Regions from separate parts of the Geobacillus sp. LEMMY01 genome, predicted to be linked through region 3. Evidence: riboswitches for the same ligand, from Rfam matches in the RefSeq annotation. Region 3 holds a riboswitch; each other region holds the start of a gene.
What was found. A riboswitch is a leader RNA that binds a small molecule or an ion and turns the genes downstream of it on or off. The one in region 3 is predicted to bind S-adenosylmethionine.
Positions count from the first base shown of each region.

Region 1: another riboswitch for S-adenosylmethionine. It lies ahead of metK (methionine adenosyltransferase); the one in region 3 lies ahead of mtnK (S-methyl-5-thioribose kinase).
Region 2: another riboswitch for S-adenosylmethionine. It lies ahead of B1A75_RS07555 (methionine ABC transporter ATP-binding protein); the one in region 3 lies ahead of mtnK (S-methyl-5-thioribose kinase).
Region 4: another riboswitch for S-adenosylmethionine. It lies ahead of B1A75_RS08435 (phosphoadenylyl-sulfate reductase); the one in region 3 lies ahead of mtnK (S-methyl-5-thioribose kinase).

Region 1 is NZ_MVKA01000011.1:83,121-87,776, forward strand. It holds gene B1A75_RS07415 (tetraprenyl-beta-curcumene synthase family protein) at 1-402, opposite strand, end outside; gene B1A75_RS07420 (gamma carbonic anhydrase) at 563-1,111, shown strand; gene metK (methionine adenosyltransferase) at 1,134-2,345, opposite strand; SAM riboswitch class I at 2,475-2,589, opposite strand; gene pckA (phosphoenolpyruvate carboxykinase (ATP)) at 2,808-4,394, shown strand.
Region 2 is NZ_MVKA01000012.1:13,883-18,538, reverse strand. It holds gene B1A75_RS07560 (methionine ABC transporter permease) at 1-595, opposite strand, end outside; gene B1A75_RS07555 (methionine ABC transporter ATP-binding protein) at 585-1,613, opposite strand; SAM riboswitch class I at 1,704-1,813, opposite strand; gene B1A75_RS07550 (sterol-binding protein) at 1,887-2,234, opposite strand; gene B1A75_RS07545 (thioredoxin family protein) at 2,391-2,705, opposite strand; gene B1A75_RS07540 (toprim domain-containing protein) at 2,702-3,061, opposite strand; gene gcvH (glycine cleavage system protein GcvH) at 3,457-3,840, opposite strand; gene B1A75_RS07530 (arsenate reductase family protein) at 3,935-4,312, opposite strand; gene B1A75_RS07525 (acyl-CoA dehydrogenase family protein) at 4,451-4,656, opposite strand, start outside.
Region 3 is NZ_MVKA01000007.1:88,001-92,656, reverse strand. It holds gene B1A75_RS05160 (sugar ABC transporter substrate-binding protein) at 1-954, opposite strand, end outside; gene mtnA (S-methyl-5-thioribose-1-phosphate isomerase) at 941-2,008, opposite strand; gene mtnK (S-methyl-5-thioribose kinase) at 2,090-3,280, opposite strand; SAM riboswitch class I at 3,420-3,588, opposite strand; gene B1A75_RS05145 (carbon-nitrogen family hydrolase) at 3,683-4,495, opposite strand; gene B1A75_RS05140 (pyridoxal phosphate-dependent aminotransferase) at 4,593-4,656, shown strand, end outside.
Region 4 is NZ_MVKA01000014.1:9,703-14,358, reverse strand. It holds gene B1A75_RS08445 (low molecular weight protein-tyrosine-phosphatase) at 1-402, opposite strand, end outside; gene B1A75_RS08440 (DUF1128 domain-containing protein) at 755-979, shown strand; SAM riboswitch class I at 1,109-1,213, shown strand; gene B1A75_RS08435 (phosphoadenylyl-sulfate reductase) at 1,339-2,046, shown strand; gene B1A75_RS08430 (phosphate transporter) at 2,062-2,190, shown strand; gene B1A75_RS19295 (hypothetical protein) at 2,150-2,317, shown strand; gene sat (sulfate adenylyltransferase) at 2,345-3,505, shown strand; gene cysC (adenylyl-sulfate kinase) at 3,518-4,129, shown strand; gene cobA (uroporphyrinogen-III C-methyltransferase) at 4,278-4,656, shown strand, end outside.

The DNA of each region.
Region 1 (4,656 bases), on a different contig from region 3:
ATAGCCGCCGTCTTCCTGTTCACGGCGATGGCGGTAATAGTTCGACGGCTCCGCGCCGATCGTCAAGGCGTCCGGCATCGAATCGTGCAAGGCGCGAAAGTCGAGCGGATCGAGCGAGGTGCTGCGGTCGCACAAATTATCCAAATAATCGCTGATCGTCTGGTAAGCAACGATAAAGCGGATGCAGGCCTCCATGTTTTCTCCGGCCAAGAGCGCCAAAATGGAGCCGCCTTCGCAATGGAACGTTTTCGAAGCGATGCTCGCGAGCGCTTGGCGCCGCAGCTCGGGGTCAGGGATGCGCTCCGCCCGCTGCCGCCAATAGGCAAGCTCGCGATGGACAAGCGGAAGCACGTCACGATACACCATTTTCATCAATGCGATTGGATGCGTCGGAATTTTCAATCAGCTCACCTCGGGGCAAAAACGATGCTCTTGTCTCCTAGTATTGCCATCCCCATCACCAGGGCAAACGAATCCAGCTGCTGTTCTCTTTCATTTACGATCCTTACTTTGTAAAATAAAAGTGAGCGGACTATTTTACATTAAGAAAGGAACGAAAGCGATGATTTACCCATACAAAGGCAAAACGCCGCAAATTGCCGCCTCCGCCTTTATCGCCGACTATGTGACGATCACCGGCGATGTCGTGATCGGCGAAGAGACGAGCATTTGGTTTGGCACCGTCATTCGCGGCGATGTGGCGCCAACGGTGATTGGCAACCGGGTCAATATTCAAGATAACTCAATTTTGCATCAAAGTCCACACAATCCGCTTATCATTGAAGACGGCGTAACAATCGGCCACCAAGTCATTTTGCACAGCGCCATCATCCGCAAAAACGCGCTCATCGGCATGGGCTCGATCATTTTGGACCGCGCGGAAATCGGGGAAGGCGCGTTTATTGGCGCCGGCAGTTTAGTGCCGCCGGGCAAAAAAATTCCGCCGAACACACTCGCCCTCGGCCGGCCGGCGAAAGTCGTCCGCGAGCTGACCGAAGACGACATCCGCGAAATGGAGCGCATCCGCCGCGAATATGTTGAGAAAGGGCAGTATTACAAAGCGCTGCAGCAACAGCGGACATCGTGCGCCAACAAAAAAGAGCTGCCGTGATCAGGCAGCTCTTTTTCTTTCATCACTTGTCCGCCAACGCCAGCGCTTGTTCTTTCAACAAGGCGGCTTTGTCGGTGCGCTCCCACGGCAGGTCGATGTCCGTACGCCCAAAATGGCCGTAAGCAGCCGTCTGTTTGTAAATCGGGCGGCGAAGGTCGAGCATTTTGATGATGCCCGCCGGGCGGAGATCGAAGTTGTTGCGCACGACCTCAATCAAAATGTCTTCCGACACTTTGCCGGTGCCGAACGTATCGATCGAAATCGAAACTGGGCGGGCGACGCCGATCGCGTAGGCAAGCTGCACTTCGCATTTGTCGGCCAGTCCTGCCGCGACGATGTTTTTCGCGACATAGCGGGCCGCATACGCCGCCGAGCGGTCGACTTTCGTCGGATCTTTGCCCGAGAACGCGCCACCGCCGTGGCGAGCGTAGCCGCCGTACGTATCGACGATGATTTTCCGCCCCGTCAACCCAGCATCCCCTTGCGGACCGCCGATGACAAACCGTCCTGTCGGGTTGATGAAATATTTCGTGTCCTCATCAAGCAGCTCCGCGGGCACGACCGGCTTGATGACCTGTTCTTTAATGTCGCGTTGGATTTGGTCCTGCGTAATTTCCGGATGATGCTGCGCGGAAACGACGATCGTATCGACGCGCACCGGTTTGCCGTTTTCATCGTATTCGATCGTCACTTGCGTTTTCCCGTCCGGCCGCAAGTACGGCAAGACGTCCGTTTTGCGCACTTCCGCCAATCGGCGCGCCAAGCGGTGCGCAAGCGAAATCGGCAGCGGCATCAATTCTTCCGTCTCATTGCAAGCGAACCCAAACATCAACCCTTGGTCGCCGGCGCCGATCGCTTCAATTTCCTCGTCAGTCATCTGACCTTCGCGCGCCTCGAGCGCCCGGTCAACCCCCATCGCAATGTCCGGCGATTGTTCGTCAATCGACGTCAGCACCGCGCACGTATCGGCGTCAAATCCGTATTTGGCGCGCGTGTAGCCGATTTCGCGAACCGTATCGCGGACGATGCGCGGAATGTCCACGTATGTTGATGTCGTGATTTCCCCGCTCACGAGCACCAGCCCGGTCGTGACGCTCGTTTCGCAGGCGACGCGGGCGTTCGGGTCTTTTTCCAAAATGGCATCCAAAATGGCGTCGGAAATTTGGTCGCAAATTTTATCCGGATGTCCTTCCGTCACAGACTCTGAAGTAAACAAGCGGCGTTTGGCTGACATTCGGTTTGTTTCCTCCTCTTGGCATAATGTGGCGACACGGAACTCATTTCCCTTTTTCCCTTCGCAATATAAAAAACCTTTCCTGTAACGGCTGAGGAAAGGTCAGAGCAATCGTATTGCTTCCTTTCACTCTTATCGTTCAAGGACTGCGCCTTGCCACAGGTTAGCACCATTTCACACATGTACAGTTGTGACGGTTGCTGGGCTTCATCGGGCCTGTCCCTCCACCGGCTCGGGATAAGAGTATCCGTTCAATGACTTATCATATCGCAACGGAATCGGCAAAGTCAACTATAGAAATTCATTTTTTATCATTTCCAGCCGCGAAAATTCTTTCCTCAAGGCAATCAACACAATGGGAAAAATAAAGTTTGAAAAACCCACACAATTAGTATGGACTATTAATAAAAATGTGTTATACTATTTTCAAGAGTGATTACAAAAAGAAGGCAGGTTTTGGATATGGGGATCGCAAACATGACAAATAAGCTTGATTTATTGCTACAAAAACCGTACGTGCATCATCAACTGTCCGTTGCCGAGCTCGTCGAGAAAGTGCTGCAGCGGAATGAAGGCCGGCTGACGCACACCGGGGCCGTCGCGGTGACAACCGGCAAGTACACGGGGCGGTCGCCGAAAGACAAATACATCGTCGAAGAACCGTCAACGAAGCAAACGATCGACTGGGGAGCGGTCAACCAGCCGATGTCTCCGGAGACGTTTGATAAACTGTACGACAAAGTGCTCGACTATTTAATGAATAAAGATGAACTGTTCGTGTTTAAAGGCTTTGCCGGCGCCGATCCGAAATACCGGTTGCCGATTCAAGTCGTCAACGAATTCGCCTGGCACAACTTGTTCGTCCATCAGCTGTTCATCCGGCCGAGCGCCGAGGAGCTCGCCGCGCATGAGCCGCAATTTACGGTGATTTGCGCGCCGAACTTTAAAGCCGACCCGAAAGTCGACGGCACGCGCTCGGAAGCGTTCATCATCATCTCGTTTGAACGGCGCACCGTGTTGATCGGCGGCACCGAGTATGCCGGCGAAATGAAAAAATCGATTTTCTCGGTGATGAACTATTTGCTGCCGGAACAAGGCATCCTGCCGATGCACTGCTCGGCCAACGTCGGCCAGGAAGGCGACGTCGCCCTCTTTTTCGGCTTGTCGGGAACGGGAAAAACGACGCTCTCGACCGACCCGAACCGCCGCTTGATCGGCGATGATGAACACGGCTGGTCAAGCCGCGGCATTTTCAACATCGAAGGCGGCTGCTATGCGAAATGCATCAACTTGTCGCGCGAGAAAGAGCCGCAAATTTTTGACGCCATCGGTTTCGGCGCGGTGCTCGAAAACGTCGTTCTCGATGACGCGACGCGGGTGCCCAATTACGACGACGGCACGCTGACGGAAAACACGCGCGCCGCCTACCCGCTTCAAGCGATCCAAAACATCATCGACCCGAGCGTCGCCGGCCACCCGTCCACGATCGTGTTTTTGACGGCTGATGCGTTCGGCGTCCTGCCGCCGATCAGCAAGCTGACGCGCGAACAAGCGATGTACCATTTCTTAAGCGGCTACACAAGCAAACTCGCCGGCACCGAACGCGGCGTCACCGAACCGGAAGCGACGTTCTCGACATGCTTTGGCGCACCGTTTTTGCCGCGCCCGGCCGTCGAATACGCGGAAATGCTCGGGCAAAAAATCGCCGAACACAACGTCCGCGTCTTTTTGGTCAACACCGGCTGGACAGGGGGACCGTACGGCGTCGGCAGCCGCATGAAGCTCGCCTACACCCGGGCGATGGTGCAAGCCGCCGTCGAAGGGGAGCTGGACAACGTCGAAACGGTGCAAGACCCGATTTTCGGCCTCGCCATCCCAACCCGCGTCCCGGGCGTGCCGGATGACGTCCTGCAGCCGCAAAACACATGGGCCGACAAACAAGCATACGAACAAAAAGCAAAAGAGCTGGCGCAAAAGTTCCGCGCCAACTTCCAAAAATTCGCCCACATCGATCCGTCCATTGAAAAACTCGGCGGACCGCTCGTTTAACAAGAACCCGGCCGGACAGGGAACAACTCCTGTCCGGCCGGGTTTTCTGTTCTTTCCTCTGCTTTAGTCTCCGACACTGAATCGTTAGACATTTCTGTACGTCGGTCCGTTTCATTCGCCTCAGACGACCTCAAAAACAATCGGACTCGATCAAACGCATTCTGTAAGGAGGGAATCTTGAAAGCCAACAGTTTTTTAAACACGTTAGACCAATTCATCAAACTTAGCGCATGGCCGATCGGGAGTTTGATTGTCAGTGTAG
Region 2 (4,656 bases), on a different contig from region 3:
CGGTCGCAATAAACGTCACATCGTTATGGTTGCGCTGGAACCCTTCCAAATACGCCAAGTTCCCAAGCCCGCCGGCGCCGACGACCCCAGCCATCGCTGTATAGCTGACGAGCGACACCGCAGTGACGGTAATGCCGGAGACAAGCGCCGGCAATGACTCCGGCAGCAACACTTTCCAAATAATCGTCCACGTTGAGGCGCCCATCGCTTGGGCTGCTTCGATGACGCCTTTATCAATTTCGCGAAGAGCGATTTCGACCATGCGGGCATAAAACGGCGCAGCCCCAATGACGAGCGCCGGCAGCGCCGCATTGGCGCCAAGCATCGTCCCGACGAGCCATTTCGTAAACGGAATGAGCAAAATAATTAAAATAATGAACGGAATGGAGCGGAAAATATTGACGAATGCGGCGATGACCGCATTGGCCGCCCGATTCTCCCATAGGTTGCCCTTTGATGTCAAAAATAAAAGCAATCCGAGAATGATCCCGAGGACGAAAGTGGCCGCCACCGCCACTCCCGTCATATACAGCGTCTCGACCGTCGCCGCCCACATCGTCTCCCATTGCACGTTCGGCAGGAGGTTAGCGAGCATCGTGAATCACCTCCACCGCCACTTGCTGGCGTTGAATATAGTCAAGCGCCCGGCCGATTTCATCCTTCGCCCCGTCGAAGTGCACGAACAGCACCCCATAGGCGCCTTGATGGGTTTGCGAAATTTTTCCTTGCAAAATGTTGACATCGACGGCAAACTGGCGCACCACTTCGGTGATGAGCGGCTTTCCGGCGGCCGCGCCGACGAACGTCAGCTGCGCGATCAGCCCGCTCGGGTATTGGCCAAACAAATGGGAAATCGCTTCTTCTGTCTCCTCCGGCTCGATCAGCTGCTTGACAAACCGTTTCGTAATCGGCTGCTTCGGATGGCGGAAGACGTGCAGCACTTCTCCTTGCTCAACGATTTTGCCGCTTTCCATCACCGCAACGCGGTCGCAAATTTTGCGGATGACGTGCATTTCATGGGTGATGATCACAATCGTGAGCCCGAGCCGCTTGTTGATGTCGACAAGCAAGTCTAAAATCGCATCGGTCGTCTGCGGGTCCAACGCCGATGTCGCCTCATCGCACAGCAAGACTTTCGGGTTGTTGGCGAGCGCCCGGGCGATGCCGACCCGCTGTTTTTGTCCGCCGCTTAGCTGCGACGGGTATGCATCCTCGCGCCCGGAAAGGCCGACAAGCTCGATCAATTCATCAACCCGCTTGTTCCGCTCCTCCTTCGGGACGCCGGCAATTTCAAGCGGAAAGGCAATGTTTTCCCGGACCGTGCGCGACCAAAGCAAGTTGAAATGCTGGAAAATCATCCCGATTTCTTGGCGCGCCTTGCGCAGCTCCCGACCTTTGATGCGCGCCATATCGCGCCCGGAGACGATCACTCGGCCGCTCGTCGGCTTCTCGAGCCCGTTGAGCAATCGGATGAGCGTGCTTTTCCCCGCGCCGCTGTAGCCGATGATGCCGAAAATTTCCCCTTCGCGAATCTCAAGCGACACGTGGTCGACGGCCGTGACCGAGCCGTTGGCGGCTTGATATATTTTCGTCACTTGTTCGAGTGTAATCATCGTTTCACCTTCCTTCCCCCAAGGCGGCAGAGCGCAAAAAGAAAACCTTTCTGCCCGCAGAGAACAGAAAGGTATTGTGCACCATTCCGTCTCTTATCTCTCAAAGCAGGCCGCTTTGTGTGAATTGGCACCATTTCAGCAGATGCGCTGACGGTTGCCGGGCTTCATTGGGCACATCCCTCCACCTCTCTTGATAAGAGCGCAACAATCGCCTATTCAATTGATTACGAGTGTGATTGTATCATTGCTTGTCGAATCGTGTCAACATATTTTTTATCCGACGTGCCGATACGGCTTGGCCAAATGGAGGAGCGACTCAAGCAGCAACATATGGCGGAAGCTTCCTGACACGTACACTTCACGCAGCCGGACGAGCTGCTGCAACTTCAGTTCGCCGTTTAGCAAGGACGCGAGCGCTTCTTTAGAGCCGCGCACCGTCAATGTTTTCCGTTCATCGTTTTCCATCCCTCTAGCGGCTGATTCCTTGCCGATCAACAGCAAGGCGGTTTCGTCATCGCTTTCAAACCGAACACACAGTTGCTCATCCGGCACAATCGGCAACAAATGGCGCAATACTTGCATCCGTTCCACGAACTGCCCGACCAATTCACGCACTTCCATTGAACATCCTCCCCCTATCTCTCCTTGTCTCCTTAATATTTCCATGCAAAGGGGGAAGAATCCTTTACAAAAATCTCGACAACCGTGATGGCGAAAAGGCACTAGTTTTGTCATTTCCCAAGAAATATGTCAAACGGCGTCAAAAAAAGCAAATCGTCAGTGCGGCAAACGGGCTTGAATCACTTCGTACAAATACGGAACGGAATGAAAGGCATACCACTTGCCTGCGATCGTTCCGTCCCTAAAAAGAAGCAGGCAAGGAACGCTTTCAATTTTCCACTCAGCCGCCTGCTCAGGGATATAGTTGATGTCCGTTTCGTAAAACGGCAGCGCCGGAAACAACTGTTCCACCACAACAAGCATTCGCTTCGCCAGCTGGCATGTACCGCACAGCGGTGTATACAAATAAAGGGCTAGGAGCGGCTCGTCTCTCACAACCCGTCTGATCTCTTTTCGGTCAATCGGTTTCACTCGCCTCTTCCTCTCATGAGCGATTCGATGCGGACGTCGAAATGAGCGCGCAACAGTACTTGCGCCAAATGCCAATGCGGGGCGGTCGCCACTTCGCGATACGCCCGGTCAATGTAAATATGCTCTGCCTCTGGAAACATACGGCGAAACTGCCGGCGCAATTTTTCCCCCGCCTCATCGGCATCGGCCAACACGTATACATCGTATCCTTCCAGCTCATCAGCCAGCTCCTCAAGGCGCGCATCACTGATCGTGCCGTTTGTGCAGACGATGACGACCGGTTCGTTCAGCACCGCCGCCACCTTTTGCTTGTCTGATCTCCCTTCGACGATGATCACTTTTTCCGTCCGTCGCATGTCCGACCCACCTAACTTCAAAGAGGATACTATTATTGTATGTCCTGCGCCGGCCAAATGTTGAAAAAGAAAAGCAACGGCCATCCACCGTTGCCTTCTTCACATCATCCCGCTTTCCCGTCACAATCGACATCTATTGCATCTTTTGATCCGGTTCAACGGTAGCGGTCGCGTCTTTCAACATTTTCATATCGGGTTGTCAACTCGACAGACGCCCCCGAAGCAGAAGGGCTGATCCGTCGCCCAAGCAGCCGAGCAAGCCGCCGGTCAGCTTTCCGGTCTCCCAGCCTGTACTATGGATGAACATCGGTGGCAGCGTCAGCGCGAGCACCTCTGTTCCATCAAAATTTAGTATGTATATCGGGTTCCGGAATCAAAGCGAAAGCGGCACGAACTTATCCTTCGTTGATCATCGCCTCGTATTGCTCGGCCGTCAACAAATTGTCGATTTCGCTCAAATCTTTCGGTTTGACGACGATCATCCATGCTTTGTCATACGGCGATTCGTTCACATATTCTGGATTGTCGTTCAGCGCCTCATTCACTTCGACCACCGTGCCGCTGACCGGCGCGTACAGTTCCGAAACGGTTTTCACCGACTCGACGCTGCCGAACGGCTCGTTCGCCGTCAGCTCCGTTCCAACTTCCGGCAGTTCGACAAAGACGATGTCGCCCAACTCCGATTGGGCAAAATCGGTGATCCCGATCCGCACGTTGTCTCCTTCCACGCGCACCCATTCATGTTCTTTCGAGTAACGAAGTTCTTTCGGCGTGTTCATCGAATCCCTCCATTGCGACAAAATGTATTCCTTTTCATCATAACCGATTTTCCGCAAAAACTCACCGAATCCGCCCTATTTCTCAAAAAATTTTTTATGTCGCCGCCGGCGGCCGCTGAGCGAAAAACGCCTCATACTCCTGTTCGCGAAATCCGACAACAACCCGCTCGCCATCCGTTAAAATCGGCCGTTTCACCAGCATTCCATCGGAGGCGAGCCAGTCAAGCATCTCCTCTTCCGAAGCGCGATCTAGCTGATCTTTCAGCCCGAGCTCGCGGTATTTCATCCCGCTCGTGTTAAAAAATTTCCTAAGCGGCAGCCCGCTTTGGCGGTGCAAACGGGCGAGCTCCTCTTTCGTGAGCGGCTCGTCGACTAAGTGCACCGTCCGCACGTCAACGCCGTGTTCATCGAGCCAACGCTTCGCCTTTCGGCACGTTCCGCATTTTGGATACCAATAAAACGTCAGCGCCATCGCCATTCCCCCTTTTTAACAGTGTTGGATGATCCATCATCCGCGGCCGAGTTGAGCGCTGTCACATCCGCTTCACCCAAACTGAACGCCCGCTTCTTATAACAAGAAGTACCAGGCCATGCCTGGTACTTCTCATTATCACACAATATACCGTTCCGCTTCAATGAGCGCGGCGGCCGCTTCGCGTTTTTTCGCGATCACGTTGATCGGCGTATGGCGCGTCAGCCGGCGGAGAGCTGCGAGCATCATCCGAAGCGTATCGCCTTGTTCGACGGCGACGAGTGTTTCTTTCGCATGGGCTTCAATTTCATTGAACGCTTCTTGGCAGAAAATTTGCGTATACA
Region 3 (4,656 bases):
GACGCGGCCGACTTCGGCTGGGTCGGTCGCCGTTGTCGCCACCCACGGGCTGTTCGGTTTTTGGATCATTTGCAAGTCTTCATCGCTTAAATCGATGCCGTACACTTTAATTTCCGTGCGCCCGGCTTGCTCGATGGCGCGCGTCGCCCCTTTGGCGAACTCGTCCCAAGTTGCGAAGACAGCGTCAATGTCGCCTTTGTTCGGATATTTTTTCAAAATCGCTTCCATCTGCGTTTGTGTGTCCAAAGCTGTGTTGGCGCTCGCCGTGCCGAACTTGGCGATTTCTTTAATGTTCGGATAGCGTTTTTTGAACGCGTCATAAATGACATGGCGGCGTTCCATCGGGGTAAAGCCGCCGACCCAAATCGTGACGATGTTGCCTTCCCCGTTTAAGTCTTCCGCGAGCGTTTTTAATGTTTTCCAAGCGAGGCTGTAGTCGTCTTGGTCGATGACGGTGACGCCCGGAATGTTTAGGTCGTTATCAAATGCGACGACCGGGATTCCTTTTTCGACCGCTTTTTTCACCGGACCCTCGAGCGCATCGGCGCGGCCGTGGTCAAGCAAAATGGCGTCAACATTTTGCGTAATGGCCGTCTCGACGTACGATGCCATTTTCGTCAAATCGTTGTCGGCGTTGTAAATTTGCACTTCGCCGCCGAATTTTTGCACTTGTTCTTTGACGCCGGCGATGTATTGCGATGAGAACGTGCCGATCGACATTTGCATAATGGCGGCGATTTTCACCGGCTTTTTCAGCTTTTCCGGAATGGACGCTTGCTCGTCGCTTGTTGCCGTCGAGTGGCTGGATGTCGTTTCCGTTTTGTTGTTTGTGGTCTTCGCTTCGTTGGCTGGCTTGGAGCTCACGGCATCTTGCTCGTTTGTGCAGCCGGCTGAGATCGAGAACACGGCAAAGAAAAGAAGAAAAAGGAAAGATAAGGCCTTAAATCGCTTCATGTTGCTCCTCCTTTGTGAATAATGATGGCAGTGTTGCGTTGTAGTCGCCGCGGACGATGCCTTTTTCGGTGATGATCGCGGTAATGAGTTCGTTTGGCGTCACGTCAAACGCCGGATTGTATACGTTGACGCCTTCCGGGGCGATGCGCACGCCGGCGATGTGGGTCACTTCATCCGGATGGCGCTCTTCGATCGGGATGTCCGCACCTGTTTTCGTCGCCAAATCGATCGTGGACAACGGCGCAGCGACGTAAAACGGAATGCCAAACGACTTCGCGAGCAAGGCCAGGCCGAACGTGCCGATTTTGTTCGCCGTATCGCCGTTTTGCGCGATCCGGTCGGCGCCGACGATGATGGCGCCAATGCCTTTCGCCTTGATCGTTTGCGCTGCCATGTTGTCGGTGATGAGCGTCACATCAACGCCCGCTTGCATCAGTTCCCAAGCGGTCAGGCGCGCCCCTTGCAACACCGGCCGCGTCTCGAGAGCGTAAACGGATAGTTCAATTCCTTTTTCTTTCGCCAAATAAAACGGGGCGAGCGCCGTTCCGTAGCGGGCGGTGGCGATCGAGCCGGCGTTGCAGATCGTCATCACCCGATCGCCCGGACGAAAGAGCGACAACGCGTATTCGCCGATGCGGCGGCACACATCCTCATCTTCCACTTGAATGCGGATCGCCTTATGGATGAGCGCCGTTTTTGCCTCGTTGACGGAAAGGGCGTCGGCCGCAACGGTGACGAGCCGATCGAGCGCCCAAAACAAGTTGACGGCGGTCGGCCGGGCGCTGGCTAGGTAGTCACGATCTCGTTTCAAGCGGCGGCGGAATTCATCGAGCGATTCGGTGTCATAGCTTAAAGCGGCAAGCGCCAGGCCATAGGCGGCGGTGATGCCGATCGCCGGCGCGCCGCGCACTTTCAGCGTGGCAATCGCCTCATAGACGTCTTCCAGAGTGTGCAAGTCGATATATTCGATGATGGACGGAAGCTTTTGTTGGTTTAAAATCGTCACATGTGTCTCGCGCCATTCAACGGAGCGTGGGATGGCAAAGGTGCTCATCGCCATCTTCCTTTCTCTTTTTTTGGTTTGTCCGGGTCAGCGCCGCGCATCTTGCATCGAGACCCGGACGATTGTATGTCATTATCGTTCCGTTTCGGCAAACAGCCGGCGGAAGCCGTCTGTTCCCGTCAATTCAGCCCGCTCTACGATCAAGCGGCGGCCGAGGCGGAGCGCATGCCGCTTGGCAGCAAGGCGCACCTCTTTTTGCTCAATGCCGTCAAGGTCGGCGACGTGGGCGAGGCCGATCGTCCGGCGGATGACTTCGCAGCCGGCAAAGCCGACGGCGTCGATGAACGCGTGCCGAAGCACGTCCTCGAGCAAGCCCGGCGTCGCGGCGTACGTTTCCACGCTCTCGGTGCGCCAAAGGTTTGAGAACACGGACGCAAAGACGTCCCATGTCCGGTTGATGTGGTCAAAGAGCGGTTGGCGCTCTAATTCAGGGCGGGACAACGCATTTAACAGCAAATTGGCGAAAAATTGGCCAAGGTCAAACCCGATCGGACCGTAAAAGGCGAATTCCGGGTCGATCACTTTCGTTTCGTCATCGCTGGCGAAAATGCTGCCGGTATGCAAATCGCCATGCAAGAGCACATCGGCTTCGGTTAAAAACTTGCGCTTCAGCTTTGCTGCTTCTAGGTGGAGGCGGTCATCGCGCCAAAGCGCTTCAACGTCTGGGCGCAATTCGTCTTCAAAGTTGTTCGTTTCATGGTCAAAAAACGGGTCGGTGAAGACGAGGTCTTCGGTAATTTTGCACAGTTCCGGATTGACGAAGCTTTGCGCCAATTTCTTTTTCTCTTGCTGGTTCATGCCGAAGTCAGACGTATAAAACGCCGTTTTGGCGACAAACTCGCCGATATGCTGGGACAAAAGCGGATACGTTTTCCCTTCGATCAGCCCTTTGCGGGCGATTTGCAAACGGGATAAGTCTTCCATCACCGTAATGGCGAGCGATTCGTCAGAATAGTAGACTTTCGGCACGTATTGCGGCACGTAGCTCGCAAACGTGCGCAGCGCGTTGCTTTCAATGACGGCGCGCTTTAACGTGAGCGGCCAGCTTTCGCCGACAACTTTGGCGTACGGCAACGCTTGTTTGATGATGACGCCTTGTTTCGTTTCTTGATCGACGATATGAAAGACAAGGTTCAAGTTCCCGTCGCCGATCTCGCGGCATGCAAGCGGCGCCCCGTCGCGGAATAAGCCGAGGCGGACAGCGAGCGCCACCGCCTTCGGTTCGGTCAGCGGTTCGTAAACCGATGTTTGAACAGTGGTCATTTCCTTGTTCCCCCTTTTTTCATTTCGCTCGTTTTCAAATGCCGGTTCTGACGCGCGCTAAAAACTCGGCGTTTCCGGCAAATGAAAAAGCCTCTTTCGCATACGGAAAGAGGCTTGAAGATTCATTCGTTCTTCGCGCCTCTTATCTTTCAGAAAGACATCGGTCTTTCTGTTGGACTTAGCACCGTGCCCTGCGGAAGCATGACGCTTCCGGCGCCGCCCTTGGCGTGCGCCCTATCTCACGATAGTATTACGGTCGGTTGCTGGGCTTCATTGGGCCAATTCCCTCAGCCAACTCTTGATAAGAGTACCGATTTCTCGTATTCAGTTTTTGCAATTTTCACGATGTTATCAATCGTTTGGTTGTTTGATTCGAATGATACATGGTCGATCAATCGATTGTCAATACGTTTTGAAAAATTTTTTTGCCGCTTCGTAGTCATGCGGCCGGCGGTCGGCAAACACCGGGATGCGCGTACGGACGTCCGCAACGAGTGCAGGATCAATGTCCGCCGCGACAATGCCAGGCTTCTCATCCGCCTCGGCGATCACTTCGCCCCATGGGTCGATGATGAGCGAATGGCCGGCGAACACGTTGTTCGGGTCGCGCCCCGCCCGGTTGCAGGCGATGACGTAGCATTGGTTTTCAATCGCCCGCGCCATCAGGAGCGTCCGCCAATGGTGCAGGCGGGGAAGCGGCCATTCGGCGACGACAAAAAGCACTTCCGCCCCAGCCAAAACATGGGCGCGAATCCACTCCGGAAAGCGGATATCATAGCAAATGACCCCGGCGCATGAAAGCCCGTCGAGCGAAAACAAGCCTAAGCTGCTTCCCGGCTGCAAATACAAATGTTCATCCATCAATTGGAACAGATGGAGTTTGCTATATTCACTGACGATTTGACCGCTCCGGTCAGCTACGATCATCGTGTTCGTCACGCCGGTTGTTGTTTTTTTAGCGACCGAGCCGGCGACGAGATGGATGCTGTGTGCTTGCGCTAGGCGGGAGGCGAACGCTTTCGCCCGTTCGGCGCCTTCGTCGGCAATCTCATCTAGGCGCGTCAAATCGTAGCCGGTCGTCCATAATTCCGGCAGCACGATGATATTCGCGCCGTCCTTGACGGCCGATTCAATGGCGCTTTCCGCGCGCCGTTCGTTTTCGTTCGGGTCGCCAAACGCAATGTCAAGCTGAAGGCAGGCGATGCGGATCGTCATGAGTTTTCACCTCGAAAAAATTTTGCTTTACATTTTGCTTTTTACGATATATGATGTTGCACTAGAATTTCAAGAATTTTTTAAGAAGGTGTGGGCGATGACGATCGAAATTCCTTTTTCCGAGCTGCTTGAGCAGTTGCCGAAGCAATTTTTCGCCTCGC
Region 4 (4,656 bases), on a different contig from region 3:
TTCGGCAAAATTCCCGGTATAATACGGATCAGGCACATCGTCTTTTTCCCGGTCGGGAACAAAGTCAAGCAACCGGGCGAGCACCGCTTTCGAACGGGAGCCAGCCAATCGGCGCAAATCGTTCAAGTTGGCTGCGTCCATGGCGATGATGTAATCAAATTCTTCCAAGTCACGGTGGTTCACTTGCCGGGCGCGGATGCCGGAGTAGTCGATCTTGTTTTCAGTCAAAACCCTTCTTGTCCCCACATGCGGCGGCTCACCGACATGCCAGCTGCCTGTTCCCGCCGAATCAACGACAATCAGCCCGTCAAGCCCCCGCTCTTTCACCAAATGGCGGAAGACCGCTTCCGCCATCGGCGATCGGCAAATGTTTCCAAGACAAACAAACAGCACTTTAATCATCCAAACAGCCACCCCTCTCGCTATGTCCACGGTGCTTTCCACCGTTAGTTTTCCTTCTTTCCTTTTCATCTAGCCCCTTTTTGGCCCTAGAAGGAAGGTCGGTGATGTAACGAAAAAACACTCCAGGGGGGAGCTTTCGCGAATGGATCAACAACTCTTCCGCGCGTTCACGACAACCATTTTGAAGAAAACGCGGTGTTTCACCAACCTTCTACACTGGCACTATGCATGTGCACCTACATTTTACCACATCATCCGTTTTTCATCAGAAAAGCAAGCCATGCAATCTCTCCCCATTCTTCCTGCACCTATGGTACAATACATAGTAACTTGCCATGAAAGGAGCAAACCAATGGATTTATCAAAACGGTCGGCGGAAAACGTCGCCTACATGATCGAACAGCTGAAGCAAAAGTTGAAAGTGCTGAACTTGGATGCCATCAAGCCGTCCCATTTTTCCGAGGAATGGTACGATGAATTGAGAGACATTTACGAGATGGTGATGAAACGCGAGACGTTCAGCCCAAGCGAAATGCAGGCGATTGTCGAAGAGCTCGGAAGCCTGCGCAAAAAATAACGTTCCCATCTGCTGCTAGGCAGGCAATGCAGCTGTTTCGCATAAAAACAATTCCTATCGAAAAACTATGATTGACATTATCGTCAATTGTGCTAAAATTTTAATCAATTAAATGACATGCGTTGCATACGTTGCTCGGGAGTGAGGGAGGAATTGGCTCAATGAACTCCGACAACCTGCCACCTATAGCAAAGTGCCAATTCCAGCTAAAGAAGATCTTTAGTAAAATAAGGGGCGCCCTTTCTCCCGCTCTTTCTGGTTAATGCAAGGAAGGATTTTTGCCGCCGAATTGCCGTTTGGCCGCTATATATCCGACTAATTATGTGGATTTTCTTTGATTTTATGAGGAGGAGAAACCGATGCTCACGTATGATCAGTGGGAAACGGCGGAAAAACCGTCTTTTCCGTTCGATAATGAAACAAAAGGGGCTCTTGACGTCCTCGCTTGGGCGTATCGCGAATACGGCGATGAGATCGTATACGCGTGCAGCTTCGGTGTTGAGGGGATCGTGCTTATTGATCTCATCTCCCAAGTCAAGCCGGATGCGGAAATCGTATTTTTGGACACTGGTCTGCATTTCCGGGAGACGTATGATACGATCGCAAAAGTGAAAGAGAAATATCCGGCGCTTCGCATCGTGATGAAACAGCCGCGCCTAACGTTAGAAGAACAAAAGGCGCAATTTGGCGACGAGCTTTGGAAACGCGACCCGAACAAATGCTGTGAGCTGCGCAAAGTCATTCCGCTGCGCGAGGTGCTGACCGGGGTGACGGCGTGGATTTCCGGCTTGCGCCGCGAACAATCGCCGACGCGGCGGCATGTCGAGTACATCAACAAAGACGACAAATTCCGTTCTATTAAAGTTTGTCCGCTCATTCACTGGACGTGGAAGGATGTATGGAATTACGTGTATCAACACAACCTTCCGTACAATGTACTTCATGACCACGGCTACCCGAGCATCGGCTGCGCCCCGTGCACGACGCCGGCTACAGATCCGAACGACTTGCGCTCCGGGCGCTGGGCCGGCCAAGGGAAGACGGAATGCGGTCTTCATCTCGCTTAAGGAGAGAAAAACGATATGCTCCTTGCCATTGCTTTGATCGCATCCTTTTTCTTCGCCATGAACATCGAGGCGAGCGGCGCGGCGGCCTCGATGGGCGTCGCTGATGAATCGGACGCCATTCCGATTCGTCAAGCTGCTGTTTGACAGCGACGTCTATACGGTCATCGCCATCTTGAGCGTCTGCTTGGCGACGCTTGGCGTCATCAGCTTAAAAAAACGGTCGCCGAAGAAGAACGTTCGCTTCACGAACATGGCGGCGGCATTTAATTAACATCTATCAATCTAGGAGGTTATGAACATGAGCTTAAGCACCCCGCATGGCGGTACATTAATCAATCGTTGGAATCCGGACTATCCGCTTGATGAGGCGACCAAAACGATCGAGCTCTCCAAAGCCGAACTGAGCGACTTGGAGCTAATCGGAACGGGCGCCTACAGCCCCCTCACTGGTTTTTTAACGAAAACGGATTACGACGCGGTTGTTGAAACAATGCGTCTTTCTGACGGCACCGTCTGGAGCATTCCGATCACGCTTGCAGTGACGGAAGAGAAAGCGAAAGAGCTTTCGGTAGGCGACAAAGCGAAACTTGTTTATGGCGGCGACGTCTACGGCGTCATTGAGATTGCTGACATTTACCTCCCGGACAAAACGAAAGAAGCGAAGCTCGTTTATAAAACGGATGAACTTGCTCACCCAGGCGTGCGCAAACTGTTTGAAAAGCCGGATGTGTATGTCGGCGGGGAGATTACGCTTGTCAAACGGACCGACAAAGGCCAATTCGCCGCGTTTTATTTTGATCCAGCGGAAACGCGGAAAAAGTTTGCTGAGTTTGGCTGGAACACCGTTGTCGGCTTCCAAACGCGCAATCCGGTTCACCGCGCCCATGAATACATTCAAAAATGCGCGCTCGAGATCGTTGATGGCCTGTTTTTAAACCCACTCGTTGGCGAAACGAAAGCGGACGATATTCCGGCTGACATCCGGATGGAAAGCTATCAAGTGCTGCTGGAAAACTATTACCCGAAAGACCGCGTTTTCCTCGGCGTCTTCCAAGCTGCGATGCGCTATGCCGGTCCGCGTGAAGCCATTTTCCACGCGATGGTGCGCAAAAATTTCGGCTGCACGCACTTCATCGTCGGCCGCGACCACGCTGGTGTCGGCAATTATTACGGTACGTATGATGCGCAAAAAATCTTCTTGAACTTTACGGCTGAAGAGCTTGGCATTACGCCGCTCTTTTTCGAACATAGCTTTTACTGCACGAAATGCGAAGGGATGGCATCGACAAAAACGTGTCCGCATGACGCGAAATACCATGTCGTCCTTTCCGGCACGAAAGTTCGTGAAATGCTGCGCAACGGCCAAGTGCCGCCGAGCACGTTCAGCCGTCCGGAAGTGGCCGCCGTCTTGATCAAAGGGCTGCAAGAACGCGAAACGGTCGCCCCGTCAGCGCGCTAAAGGAGGATCGCGATGAGCACGAACATCGTTTGGCATCACACATCGGTCACAAAAGAAGACCGGCGCAAGCGCAACGGCCATCATAGCGCCATCCTTTGGTTCACCGGGCTGTCCGGCTCCGGCAAATCGACGGTGGCCAACGCCGTCTCCAGACGACTGTTTGAGCTCGGCATTCAGAATTACGTCTTAGACGGCGACAACATCCGGCACGGGCTCAATAAAGATCTCGGCTTTTCCGCCGCCGACCGGACGGAAAACATCCGCCGCATCGGCGAAGTGGCGAAGCTGTTTGTCGACAGCGGCCAGTTTGTGCTGACGGCGTTCATCTCGCCGTTTGCCGAAGACCGGGCGCTCGTCCGCCGCTTAGTCGAAGAAGACGAGTTCATCGAAATTTACGTCAACTGCCCGCTTGAAGAATGCGAAAAACGCGACCCGAAAGGGCTGTATCAAAAAGCCCGCCGCGGGGAAATCCGTGAATTTACGGGCATCGACTCGCCGTACGAAGCGCCGGAAGCACCGGAGCTGACGATCGAAACACACCGTTATTCGGTTGACGAATGTGCCGAGCAAGTGCTCGCCTACCTGCGCAAGCGAGGAATGATCCCGGCCGCGAAAACAGACTAATTCCCTCATCCCCTGCCAAAAAAGAACGGGAGGTCATTTGACAAGGTCGTTTTCATCCCAAGGCAGACCATTTACAATAAAAGCAGCCGAGCATCCATGCCGCTTTCCGGCGGCTGGCTGAATCATGCACGAAGGGGCTGAAACAACGATGGGCAAAGTGTATCTTGTCGGCGCCGGCCCCGGCGACCCGGAACTCATTACCGTCAAAGGATTAAAATGCATCCAGCAGGCGGATGTCATTTTGTACGACCGTCTCATCAATGAAGAGTTGCTTTCATATGCCAAGCCGGACGCCGAACTCATCTTTTGCGGCAAGCTGCCCGGCTTCCATGCCATGCAGCAGGAAACGATCAACCATGCGCTCGTCTGGCATGCCAAAAAAGGAAAAACGGTCGTCCGCTTAAAGGGCGGCGATCCGTTCGTGTTCGGGCGCGGCGGCGAAGAGGCCGAGGCGCTGGCCAAACATGGGATCGAATTTGAGATCGTTCCCGGCATCACCTCCGCCATCGCGGCGGCGGCTTATGCCG